One region of the Rhizobium sp. H4 genome, then DNA from elsewhere that is predicted to be linked to it. Evidence: predicted binding sites of a transcription regulator. Region 1 holds the regulator's gene; the other holds the start of a gene.
The links. The regulator PhoB, encoded in region 1, activates phosphate uptake and scavenging genes when phosphate is short. The targets are predictions, from matches to a motif close to TGTCATNNANCTGTCAT.
Positions count from the first base shown of each region.

Region 2: the regulator PhoB is predicted to act here: its motif matches at 3,202-3,218, upstream of C4N04_RS22930 (DUF2794 domain-containing protein).

Region 1 covers NZ_PSOW01000015.1:152,981-159,387, reverse strand. The annotation lists gene C4N04_RS22815 (aspartate aminotransferase family protein) at 1-503, opposite strand, end outside; gene C4N04_RS22810 (GcrA family cell cycle regulator) at 929-1,462, shown strand; gene phoB (phosphate regulon transcriptional regulator PhoB) at 1,701-2,384, opposite strand; gene phoU (phosphate signaling complex protein PhoU) at 2,518-3,231, opposite strand; gene pstB (phosphate ABC transporter ATP-binding protein PstB) at 3,276-4,091, opposite strand; gene pstA (phosphate ABC transporter permease PstA) at 4,107-5,429, opposite strand; gene pstC (phosphate ABC transporter permease subunit PstC) at 5,426-6,407, opposite strand, start outside.
Region 2 covers NZ_PSOW01000016.1:4,518-10,924, reverse strand. The annotation lists gene C4N04_RS22945 (ABC transporter permease) at 1-1,192, shown strand, start outside; gene C4N04_RS22940 (Bax inhibitor-1/YccA family protein) at 1,373-2,101, shown strand; gene C4N04_RS22935 (GNAT family N-acetyltransferase) at 2,211-2,771, shown strand; gene C4N04_RS22930 (DUF2794 domain-containing protein) at 2,778-3,179, opposite strand; gene C4N04_RS22925 (thioredoxin family protein) at 3,468-4,208, opposite strand; gene acnA (aconitate hydratase AcnA) at 4,444-6,407, opposite strand, start outside.

The sequences.
Region 1 (6,407 bases):
GCTTCGATGTCGCCGAACGGCACCTGATCGAAGCCCGGCGTCTTGGGGCCGAAGCCTTCGAGATATTTCTCCTGGCCGCCGGCGGCGATCGTCGCAAGCGTGCGCCCATGGAAGGCGCCTTCGAAGGTGATGATATGGAAGCGCTCGGGATGGCCCTTGGAAAACTGATAGCGGCGCGCCGTCTTGATCGCGCATTCGAGCGCCTCGGCACCGGAATTGGTGAAGAACACCTTGTCGGCAAAGGTGGCGTCCGTCAGCCGTTTGGCCAAGCGCTCCTGGCCGGGGATCTCATAGATGTTGGAGAGGTGCCAGACCTTGTCGGCCTGCTCCTTCAAGGCGGCGACCACATGCGGATTGCCGTGGCCGACCGAGGTGACGGCGACGCCGGCGCCGAAATCGAGATAACGCTCGCCGCTTTCGGTGATCAGCCATACGCCCTCGCCTCGCTCGAACCGCAGCGGGGCACGAGAATAGGTGTCATAAAGCGGCGCGGCTTCAGCCATGGCGCGGGTCTCCCGGTCAGCGTTGTCAGGCTCCGGACTCCGGCTAAGAAAACCGGGCCCGAAAAATCAAAAATGCCGCCTTTCGGCGGCGATCGGTACTATTTCCTTTTCGCGCTGCAATGTCAACAAAACTGCGCCCTTAGCGCATGCAGCAAGCTTGTACAGCGGCATTTTCAGCCTTCAACAGGCATTATTGCAGAAATGACACGCAGGGGCAGCAAGTTGGGGAAAACTACGAATTCGATTCATCCGGATTCCCGCGACTCTTGTCACGGAGTCAGCCTCACACTAGGTTAAAGTTCAATTACTAGACTGCATGCGGCGGAACTAGTCACCAAAATTGATCAAGCGTTTCTTGTTTCGGAGGCTTCCGGGACAACGGTGAGGGATTCTGCCATCACCAACGCAAAAGGTGGAGACAGGGCATGAACTGGACAGACGAGCGGGTCGAGAAACTCAAGAAGCTGTGGTCCGAAGGGCTGAGCGCCAGCCAGATCGCGGCACAACTTGGCGGCGTGAGCCGAAACGCCGTAATCGGCAAGGTGCACCGGCTGAGCCTTCCCGGCCGCGCCAAGGCGGGCGGCACTGCCACCGCGGCGCGCACGCCGAAGCGCCAGACATCTGCGCCGCGCGCGCCGAACTACGCCTCCCGGATCACCACCCGCACCGTGACCCGGCAGCAGGGCGCAACGATGCTGAAGGAAGAGATCGAGATCGAAACGATCGAGGAAATGGAATACGTGCCGAAAGGCAACGTGGTCGTGCCGATTTCCCGCCGCCTCGGCCTGACGGAGCTGACCGAACGCACCTGCAAATGGCCGGTCGGCGATCCTCTGAAGGACGACTTCCACTTCTGCGGCTGCGAATCCCCGGACAATTCACCCTATTGCAGCTATCACCAGAAGCTCGCCTATCAGCCGGTCAACGAACGCCGCCGGGCGGCAGCGCGGGTCAGCTGAGCGGGCGACATTGTTGAGATGCAAAAACGGGCTGGAAGGCCCGTTTTTTGTTTGAGTGTGTTGGGTGTGGCTGCCCCTCATCCGCCTGCCGGCACCTTCTCCCCGCCTGCGGGGCGAAGGGATATGCCGCACCCTCTCGGTTTCTCACCAAGCTCTCGTGGGGCACGTCCCCTCGCCCCGTTTACGGGGAGAGGGCTAGGGTGAGGGGCGGAGCTTGCTCGACTTTGTCAGAAACCCCTCAGGCTTCCATCGAATAACCGGCGCCGCGGACGGTGCGGATGACGTCCTGCATGTTGGAGAAGTTCAAGGCCTTGCGCAGGCGGCCGACATGGACGTCGACGGTGCGTTCGTCGACATAGATATCGTGGCCCCAGACGCCGTCGAGCAGTTGCGAGCGGGAGAAGACGCGGCCCGGCGACGACATCAGGAATTCCAAGAGGCGGAATTCGGTCGGGCCGAGGCGGACTTCGCGGCTCTTGCGATGCACGCGATGGGTTTCGCGGTCGAGCTCGATATCGCCGCATTTCAGCACCGAGGACAGCACCTCCGGGCGGGCGCGGCGCAGCATCGCCTTGACGCGGGCGACGAGCTCGGGGGTCGAGAACGGTTTGACGACGTAATCGTCGGCGCCGGTGGACAGCCCGCGGACGCGCTCGCTCTCCTCGCCGCGCGCCGTCAGCATGATGATCGGCAGCCGTTCGGTTTCCGGCCGCATGCGCAGGCGTCGGCAGAGTTCGATACCGGAGACGCCGGGCAACATCCAGTCGAGGATGAGAAGATCGGGCGTTCGCTCCTGAAGCCTGATTTCGGCCTCGTCGCCGCGCAGGATGGTATCGACTTCGAAGCCTTCCGCTTCGAGATTATAGCGGAGAAGCACGCTGAGGGCCTCTTCGTCTTCAACAACTGCTACTCTCGGGATCATGCGTGTCCGTCTCCTCGCGCACGATCCTTAAACCGGGGGTGATTTAAGCAAGGGATCCCGCGCAAAATCAGAAATTGGCTGCGACCTCTTTGCGCGCCCGTACGGGCGCGCACGCAAGCTGGGTCCGGCACGGTTATTCCGTGGCCGCACCGACGGTGTTGGCGCTGTCGTCCTTCGGACGGTCGCCTTCCGGCTGGGCGCCGGTCGCCATGTAGTAGATCGTCTCGGCGATATTGGTGGCGTGATCGCCGATGCGCTCGATGTTCTTGGCGCAGAAGAGAAGATGCGTGCAGCTGGTGATGTTGCGCGGATCTTCCATCATATAGGTCAGAAGTTCGCGGAACAGCGAGGTGTACATCGCGTCGATCTCGTTGTCGCGCTCGCGGATGGCGGTCGCCTTGTCGGCGGCGCGCGTCGTATAGACGTCGAGCACTTCCTTGAGCTGGACAAGGGCCAGCTCGGACAGGTGCTCAAGACCGCGGGCGAGCTTGCGCGGAACGCCGGTGCTCTGCACGGCGATGACGCGCTTGGCGGTGTTCTTGCCGAGGTCGCCGACCCGTTCGAGATCGGCGGCGATGCGGATCGAACCCATGATTTCGCGCAGGTCCGAGGCCATCGGCTGACGACGGGCGATGGTGACGATCGCCTTGTCGCCGATTTCGCGTTCGGTGTGATCGAGGATCACGTCGTCGGAAATGACCTTCTGCGCCAGCGCGGTGTCGCCGTTGACCAGGGCGCGAACGGATTCGGCGACCATCTGCTCGGCCAGGCCGCCCATTTCGGAAATCCGCCTGGACAGGAACTTCAGATCATCATCATAGGCAGAATAAATATGTGTTGATGCCATGGGGCTTTGTCCTCGAATAACGGGAAGGCTTCGGATTGCCGCAATCAGCCGAAGCGACCCATGATGTAGTCCTGGGTGCGCGGATCGTCCGGGTTGGTGAACATCTTGTCGGTGTCGTTCTCCTCGACAAGGTTGCCGAGGTGGAACATGGCGGTGCGCTGCGACACGCGCGCCGCCTGCTGCATCGAGTGGGTGACGATGACGATCGTATAGTTCTCGCGCAGCTCGTGGATCAATTCCTCGACCTTGGCGGTGGCGATCGGGTCGAGCGCCGAGCAGGGCTCGTCCATCAGGATGACTTCAGGGCTGACGGCGACGGCACGCGCGATGCACAGGCGCTGCTGCTGACCGCCGGAGAGGCCGGTGCCGGACTCGTGCACACGGTCCTTGACCTCGTTCCAGAGGCCGGCGCGCTGCAGGCTGGACTCGACGATCTGATCGAGATCGGCCTTCGACTTGGCCAGCCCATGGATGCGCGGGCCGTAGGAGACGTTTTCATAGATCGACTTCGGGAACGGGTTCGGCTTCTGGAAGACCATGCCGACACGGGCGCGCAGCTCGACGACGTCGATGTCGGGATCATAGATATCTTCGCCGTCTAGGGTGATCTTGCCGGCGACGCGGCAGCCCTCGATCGTGTCGTTCATGCGGTTGAGGCTTCGCAGGAAGGTCGACTTGCCGCATCCCGAAGGGCCGATCAGCGCGGTTACGGTGTTTTCGCGGATGTTGAGGTTCACATCGAAAAGCGCGCGCTTCTCGCCGTAGTAAACCGAGACATCCTGGCCGATCATTTTATACGGGACGTTGCTCATCTTCTGATCCGGCGCCTTTTCAACTGCAGCTTCCGTCAACATGTTCATGATGTTTAACTCCGTTTACCAGCGGCGCTCGAAGCGACGACGCAAGAGGATGGCACCCATGTTCATGACGATCAGGAACAGGAGCAGGACGATGATGGCACCCGAAGTACGCTCAACGAAGGCACGTTCGGCCTCGTTTGCCCACATATAGACCTGCACCGGCAGGGCCGTCGAGGGCTCGAGCGGCGTGGCCGGCGCGTTGGCGACGAAGGCGACCATGCCGATCAAAAGCAGCGGCGCGGTTTCGCCGAGCGCATGCGCCAGGCCGATGATCGTGCCTGTCAGGATGCCGGGCATGGCAAGCGGCAGGACATGGTGGAACACCATCTGCATCTTCGAGGCGCCGAGGCCGAGCGCCGCGGCGCGGATCGACGGCGGCACGGCGCGCAGTGCCGCGCGGGTGGCGATGATGATCGTCGGCAAGGTCATCAGCGTCAGGACCAGGCCGCCGACCAGCGAGGCCGAGCGCGGCAGGCCGATGAAGTTGATGAAGACGGAAAGGCCGAGCAGACCGTAGACGATCGAGGGAACCGCGGCGAGGTTGTTGATGTTGACCTCGATCAGGTCCGTCAGCTTGTTCTTCGGCGCGAACTCCTCGAGATAGATCGAGGCGGCAACGCCGATCGGCAGCGAGAGCACCAGCACGATCAGCATCAGGTAGAGCGAGCCGATGAGGGCGACGCCGAGGCCGGCAGCCTCCGGACGGCTGGAATTGCCGTTGACGAACAGGCCGGTGTTGAACTGCTTATGGAGAGCGCCGCTCGCCTTCAGCTCGTTCATCCAGGTCACCTGCTTGTCGTTGACCTTGCGGTTCTTCTCATCGACGGAGAGATCGATCTGGCCCTTGTTGGCGCTGTCGATATTGGCGTCGGCGAGCAGCGAGACATTGACCGTCTTGCCGATGAGCGAGGGATCGGCGACGACCATATCGCGCAGCTGGATCGGCGCGCTCTTGGAGAGCATGGCGGTCGCCTCGCGCACGTCAGGCTTGCTCGACGCATTGATGTTAAGCTGCTTGACGATCGCGTCGCGCAGCAGAACCGGGTAATTGGCGGCGACCAGCACCGAGGGATCGCTCGCACGCTTGTTATCAGGATCGATCGTCTTCTCGGAGAATTCGATCGGCAGGGTGATCGCCGTCTGCTGGAAGGCAGTGTAGCCTTTGCCGATCACAGTCCAGAGCAGGATGAACAGGAAGACGAGACCGAAGGTGATGGCGGCGATGCCATAGGCCTGGAACCGGCGCTCGGCGGCGTAGCGGCGCTTGATGCCGATATCGCGGCGGGCTGGCGCCTTGGAAACGGTGACGCCTGATGTGGGAGAAACAATATCCGTCATTCGTACTGCTCCCGGTATTTGCGCACGATGTAGAGCGCGTAGATATTGAGGCAAAGCGTGATGCAGAACAGGGTGATGCCAAGGGCAAAGGCAACCAGCGTCTGCGGCGAGGTGAACTCAAGGTCACCGGTCAGCTGGTTGACGATCTTGACGGTCACCGTCGTCATCGGCTCAAAAGGATTGATCTGGATGCGGGCGGCGACACCGGCGGCCAGCACAACGATCATGGTTTCGCCGATGGCGCGCGAGGCGGTCATCAGCAATGCGCCGACGATGCCGGGAAGGGCCGCCGGCAGGACCACCTTCTTGATGGTTTCGGAGCGGGTGGCGCCGAGACCGAGCGAACCGTCACGCAGCGCCCGCGGCACGGCGGTAATGATGTCGTCCGACAGCGAGGACACATAGGGGATCAGCATGATGCCCATGACGATGCCGGCCGTCAGAACGCTCTGCGCCTGGATGAAGCTCGCATAGTTGCCGGAGAGCAAGCCGCTGATCTGCGCGGAGAAATCGCGCAGGAACGGACCGACGGTGACGAGCGCGAAGAAGCCGTAGACGATCGTCGGAATGCCGGCCAGCACTTCGAGAAGCGGCTTGGCGACGCCGCGCACTTTCGGCGAGGCGTATTCGGCCATGTAGATGGCGGCGAAGAGCCCGACCGGCACGGCGACCAGCATGGCGACCAGGCCGATATAGAGCGTGCCGAGCAGCAGCGGGATCAGACCGAACTGGCCGAAGGACGAGCTGCCGGCGCCGGCAAAGCGCGGATCCCAGACCGTGCCGAAGAAGAATTCGCCGGCGGGAACGACGGCAAAGAAACGCGTGGCTTCCGACAGCATTGACAGCACGATGCCGACCGTCGTCAGGATGGCGATCGAGGAAGCGAGCAGCAGAGCCCAGAGCATGACGCGCTCGACGCGGTTGCGGGCGCGGAAGCGGGGCGCGATGGCGCGCAGCGCGTAGAAGGCGCCGGCGACG
Region 2 (6,407 bases), on a different contig from region 1:
GATCGCCTGGCTTGCGCGCCGCAGCCCGCGCGTCAACTCGCCGGCGCTCAGGCTTGCGATCGGCAACATCCACCGTCCCGGCGCCCTGACGCCCTCGGTGGTGCTGTCGCTCGGCCTCGGCCTGGCGTTGCTGGTGACGCTGACCTTGATCGACGGAAACCTGCGCCAGCAGCTGACCGGCCGGATGAACGAGGGCGCGCCGAACTTTTTCTTCGTCGATATCCAGAGCGCCGAGGTCGACGCATTCCGCAATCTCGTCCAGGCGCAGGCGCCGAAGGGCAAGTTCATGGAGGTGCCGATGCTGCGCGGCCGCATCGTCGCCTTCAACGGCGAGGATGTCAGCAAGATGAACGTGCCGGCCGCCGGCCGCTGGGTGCTGAACGGCGATCGCGGCATCACCTATGCCGACACTTTGCCGGAAAATGCCGCGCTGACCGAAGGCAGCTGGTGGGACAAGGATTACAGCGGCGAGCCGCTCGTCTCCTTCTCCTCGGAAGAGGCGCATGAACTCGGCCTGAAGATCGGCGACACCGTCACCGTCAATGTGCTCGGCCGCAACATCACCGCCAAGATCGCCAATCTGCGCCGCGTCCAGTGGGAATCGCTATCGATCAATTTTGTCATGGTCTTCTCGCCGAACACTTTCCGCGGCGCCCCGCACGCATGGCTCGCGACCCTGACCGATCCCGCCTCGACGCCGGCCGAAGATGCGGCGATCCTGAAATCCGTCACCAACACCTATCCGACGATCACCAGCGTGCGCGTCAAGGACGCGATCGATATCGTCAACCAGCTCGTTGCGCAGCTTGCGACCGCGATCCGCGCCGCCGCCTCGGTGGCCCTGATCGCCTCGATCCTCGTCCTTGCCGGGGCGCTTGCCGCCGGAAACCGGGCGCGCACCCACGATGCAGTGGTGCTGAAGACGCTCGGCGCCACCCGGGCCATGCTGATCCGCGCCTTCAGTTACGAATATCTGATCCTCGGGCTCGCAACCGCGATCTTCGCGCTAATCGCCGGCGCCGCCGCCGCCTGGTTCATCGTCGCCCGCATCATGCGGCTGCCCTCGGCCTTTCTGCCCGATGTGGCGGGGCTGACGCTGGTGACGGCGCTCGTCCTGACCGTCGGCATCGGCCTCATCGGCACCTGGCGCATCCTCGGCCAGAAGGCGGCGCCCGTCCTGCGCGAGCTTTGACCGGATAGCGACGCCCAAACCCTTCACCTTACGGCGATTTAACCGGCCGGGCCTTTGCAAGCCTCTTGTTTGCGAGGGGCGAAGGCCTCATATTGTCTGCAGGCATGCTGGAGCTCCGCAGCGGCGCCCGGGTCGAAAACCCCGACACCGTATCTCCATCGGAGCTTGTAAGAGGAAACTATGGCTGATCTTCGTAACTATCAAAGCCGCGCTCAGACCGGCGAGATGATTGATCAGGGCCTGCGCGCTTATATGCTCAAGGTCTACAACCTGATGGCGCTGGGTCTGGCGATCACCGGTGTGGCCGCATATCTGTCGTTCCAGCTCGCTTTCGCCAATGGCGAGATTACCGCTTTCGGCCAGGCGATCTACCTGAGCCCGCTGAAATGGGTGGTCATTCTGGCGCCGCTGGCTCTGGTGTTCTTCCTGAGCTTCCGGATCCATAGGATGTCGGTGAGCGCCGCCCAGACGACCTTCGCGATCTATGCCGCGCTCGTCGGTCTGTCACTCTCGTCGATCTTCCTGATCTATACCGGTCAGAGCGTCGTTCAGACTTTCTTCGTCACCGCCGCCTCCTTCGGCGCGCTGTCGCTTTACGGCTACACGACGAAGCGTGACCTGTCGGCAATGGGCTCGTTCCTGATCATGGGTCTCTTCGGCCTGATCATCGCCTCGATCGTCAACATCTTTCTGGCATCGTCGGCGATGCAGTTCGCCATCTCGGTGATCGGCGTACTGATCTTCGCAGGCCTCACCGCCTACGACACGCAGCGGATCAAGGAGCTCTACTACGAAGCCGATGACGTCGCTGTTGCCGGCCGCAAGGCGATCATGGGCGCACTGACGCTCTATCTCGACTTCATCAACCTCTTCATGTTCCTGCTGCAGTTCATGGGCAACCGTAAATAAGCAGGTCCATCACGATCGAAAAAGGCGGCTTCGGCCGCCTTTTTTGTTGCGCCGTTTTCGCAGGGATGGTTTTAGAGGAGCTCCGCCCCGCCGCTGGACCAACTGCCCGATGTCCTTCCTTCTGCGCGACGCCTCTCAAGCCGATATCCCCGCCATTACCGGGATCTATCGCGACTCCGTCCTGAACGGCGTTGCAAGCTACGAGATTGCGCCGCCCTCCGAGGCCGAGATGTTGCAGCGTTTTGCCGCCATCATCGGCCAGCAATATCCCTATATCGCCGCAGCCGATGACGACGGAAACTTCCTCGGCTACGCCTATGCCTCGGCCTTTCGCACCCGCCCGGCCTATCGTTGGATGGTGGAGGATTCGATTTACCTGGCGCCCGAAGCCCGCGGCCGCGGTATCGGCAAAGCACTGATGAGCGAATTGATCGACCGCTGCACCGCCCTTGGTTTTCGTCAGATGGTGGCCGTCATCGGCGGCGCGAGCCCCGCCTCGATCGCGCTTCATCTCAAGGCCGGCTTCGTGGAGGTCGGCCTGATGCAGGGCACAGGCTACAAGCACGGCCGCTGGCTTGACACGATGCTCATGCAGCGCAGCCTCGGCGAGGGCATGACGACCGATCCGGATCCATCCGTCTATCCCGGCACGCTGTTCGCCGGCGGCTGATGAGGCTTATTGATCGACCAGCTTCAAGGCCTTGTCGAAGACCTTGAGGACTAGGTTCAGCTCGTGTCCGCGCTTCAGGATCATGCCGTTGACGTTGATGACGGAATAGGCGCCTTGCTTGGCGGCGAGCTTCGGGTTCTTTTCGATTCGGAAGAGCGGCATTTCGCCGGAGCGCTTGAAGACGGAAAACACCGCCTTGTCCTTCAGGTGATCGATGGCGTAATCGCGCCATTCACCCTCACCGACCATGCGGCCGTAGATCCAGAGGATCGCGTCGAGTTCGCGCCTATGGAAAGTCACCGGCAGCGGATCTTTGCTTTGTTTGTATTCCCTGAGATCGACGACGACTGAGGAACTATTGTCGACGGAGCGGTTTCCGCCGTGTCGCAAATCCGGCTGATCTGTCATCAGTCTCCCGAGGCCTCCGCTTGTGACAGGGGAATGACAGTTTGCCCGAGCCGCCACAAATTGCAAGAGTGCGGCCCGTCACATTCAGTCGCAGCCGACAGTGGACAGGTCGCCGCTTTCTCGGCAGCGCCGCATTTCAGTCAAAACAGCGCCTCATTTGCAGGAGAATTATGCATCCCGGTTTGGCGCCAGCGCGCCAAAGGGCCCGGCGGAGCGTATCGACCTTAACCCCAGCCCCGAATACGCTCAGCCGGGCCGCCCGGACCTTCATCCGCAAGCGGATGCAACTCAGATATTTTTGCCCGCCATCACCACGGTCGCGCCAAGGATCGCGGCCGGATCGCCGTCCGCGGTCGCCGACTGCAGCAGGATAGCGCAACCCTCGAGCTGCGGCCGCTGCAGGACGGTTGCCGGCAGCGTCAGACTGGTCGCCTTGCCATCCCACATGCCGACCGTTTCGACATTGGTGACGCTGTGCAGATACGAGAGCTTCTTTCCGCTGTTCTCGCCTTTTTCGACATCGATCGTCTTTTCCTTGTCGAAATAAACCATCACGACATTGGCTTTGCCCTGTCCCGCCCCGATCTTGATTTCCAGCTCGTCGCCGCGCATCGATGCGCTGATAGGAACGGTCAACCCGTTCCCTTCGCCGCTATAGGTGTCGATCCTGCTGTTGATGCCGTTCAAATCGGAGCCGGCCAGGTGGCCGCGTCCATTGACGATGGCCTGCGGCGTGTAGACGTTGCTGCGGCCCATCGTCCTGGCATAGCCGTATTGCCGCTCGGTGTTTTCCTTCGAGCTCAGCGTATCGGCCCAGCCGAGATAATTCCAGTAATCGACGTGATATGCGAGCGCGATGACATTTCCCTGGTTCACCAGCTTGCGGAAAGCCGCATCAGCCGGCGGACAGGAGGAGCAGCCCTGCGCCGTGAACAGCTCGACGACGCCTTTCGGCGTGCCGTCTTCGGCATTCAGCGGCCCTGCGAGAGCAAGACCGGCCAATAGCGGGATCAACAAACGGGGGAACATTCACCTGCACCTCTTTTTCAGCGTCGCCAGCGTGTTGGTAACCGGAGGCTCTGAGATATGAACGTACGAATAATCCTTCCGGGTCCAAACGAAAAGTCACGAACGGGTGAGACGCAGCACGACCGGAAGCCGCAGAAAACAAATCATCGTGAGCCCGCTCGAATGCCGCCGCCGCAAAAGAAAAGCCGCCGGAAATTGCTCTCCGGCGGCCCTGATCATGTCAGGCTCTTAACAATCAGGCAGCGAGATCGCGCAGGACCGTCTGCAGAATGCCGCCATTGTTGAGGTAGATCACCTCATCGAGCGTATCGACGCGCGACAGCAGCGGAACGTCCTTAACGGTGCCGTCGCTATAGGTGATCTTGGCAATCTTCCGCTCGCGCGGCTTGATCTTGTCGAGGCCTTCGATGGTGACGAGTTCGTCGCCCTTGAGGCCGAGGCTCTGCCAGGTCGTGCCCTCTTCGAAGACGAAGGGGATGACGCCCATGCCAACCAGGTTCGAGCGATGGATGCGCTCGAAAGACTGGGCGATCACCGCCTTGACGCCGAGCAGGTTGGTGCCCTTGGCCGCCCAGTCGCGCGAGGAGCCGTTGCCATATTCGACACCGGCGAAGATGACGAGCGGCACGCCTTCCTGCTTGTACTGCATCGCCGCGTCGTAGATCGAGGTCTCTTCCTTCGACGGGTAGTGGATGGTGTAGCCACCTTCCTTGCCGTTCGGGCCGAGCATGTGGTTGCGGATGCGGATGTTGGCGAAGGTGCCGCGCATCATCACTTCATGGTTGCCGCGGCGCGTGCCGTACTGGTTGAAGTCGGCAACGGCAACGTCATGACCGATGAGATAGGCACCGGCCGGCGATGCCGCCTTGATCGAACCGGCCGGCGAGATGTGGTCGGTAGTGATCTTGTCGCCGAACAGGCCGAGGACGCGCGCACCCTTGATGTCGGCGACGCCGGTGCCCTTCTTGCCCATGCCGACGAAGTAGGGCGGGTTCTGGACATAGGTCGAATTGTCGTCCCAGGCATAGGTCTGGCCCGGCGGAACCTGAACGGCCTGCCAGTTGACGTCACCCTTGAAGACGTCGGCATACTTGCTTTCGTAAAGCTCGCGGGTGACGTATTTCAGGATGAATTCCTGGACTTCCGCAGAGGTCGGCCAGATATCCCTGAGATAGACCGGGTTGCCGTTCTGGTCCTCGCCGATCGGCTCGTTGGTCAGATCCTTCTGCACCGTGCCGGCAAGCGCGTAGGCGACGACGAGCGGCGGCGAAGCGAGGTAGTTCGCCTGAACGTCAGGCGAAATACGGCCTTCGAAGTTACGGTTTCCGGAGAGCACGCCCGATACGATCAGGCCCTTGTCGTTGATCGTCTTCGAGATCGGCGCCGGCAGCGGGCCGGAATTGCCGATGCAGGTGGTGCAGCCGAAGCCGACGAGGTTGAAGCCGAGCTTGTCGAGATCGGCCTGCAGGCCGGACTTAGCAAGATATTCGCCGACGACCTGCGATCCCGGAGCGAGCGAGGTCTTCACCCACGGCTTGGTCTTCAGGCCCTTGGCAACGGCGTTGCGGGCGAGAAGGCCGGCAGCGATCAGCACCGACGGGTTGGAGGTGTTGGTGCATGAGGTGATGGCGGCAATCGCCACGTCGCCATGGCCGAGATCGAAATCAGTGCCTTCGACCGCATAGCGGTTAGTAAGCTGGCCGGGCTTCTTGTAATCGGCATCCATCGAGCCGGCGAAACCGGAAGCGATGTTTTCGAGCGCGATGCGGCCTTCCGGACGCTTCGGGCCGGCCATCGACGGCACGACATCGCCGAGGTCGAGTTCCAGCGTGTCGGTGAAGACGAGGTCGGAACCGTCTCCTTCGCGCCACATGCCCTGGGCCTTCGAATAGGCTTCGACCAGCGCAATCCGGTCATGCGTGCGGCCGGACATGGTGAGGTAGTTGATGGTTTCGCCGTCAACCGGGAAGAAGCCGCAGGTGGCGCCGTATTCCGGACCCATATTGCCGATCGTCGCGCGGTCGGCGAGCGGCATATTGTCCATGCCGGGGCCGAAGAATTCGACGAATTTCGAAACAACGCCCTTCTTGCGCAGCATCTGCACGACGGTCAGAACGAGGTCGGTCGCCGTGACGCCTTCCTTCAGCTTGCCGGTCAGCTTAAAGCCGATGACTTCAGGAAGAAGCATCGAAACCGGCT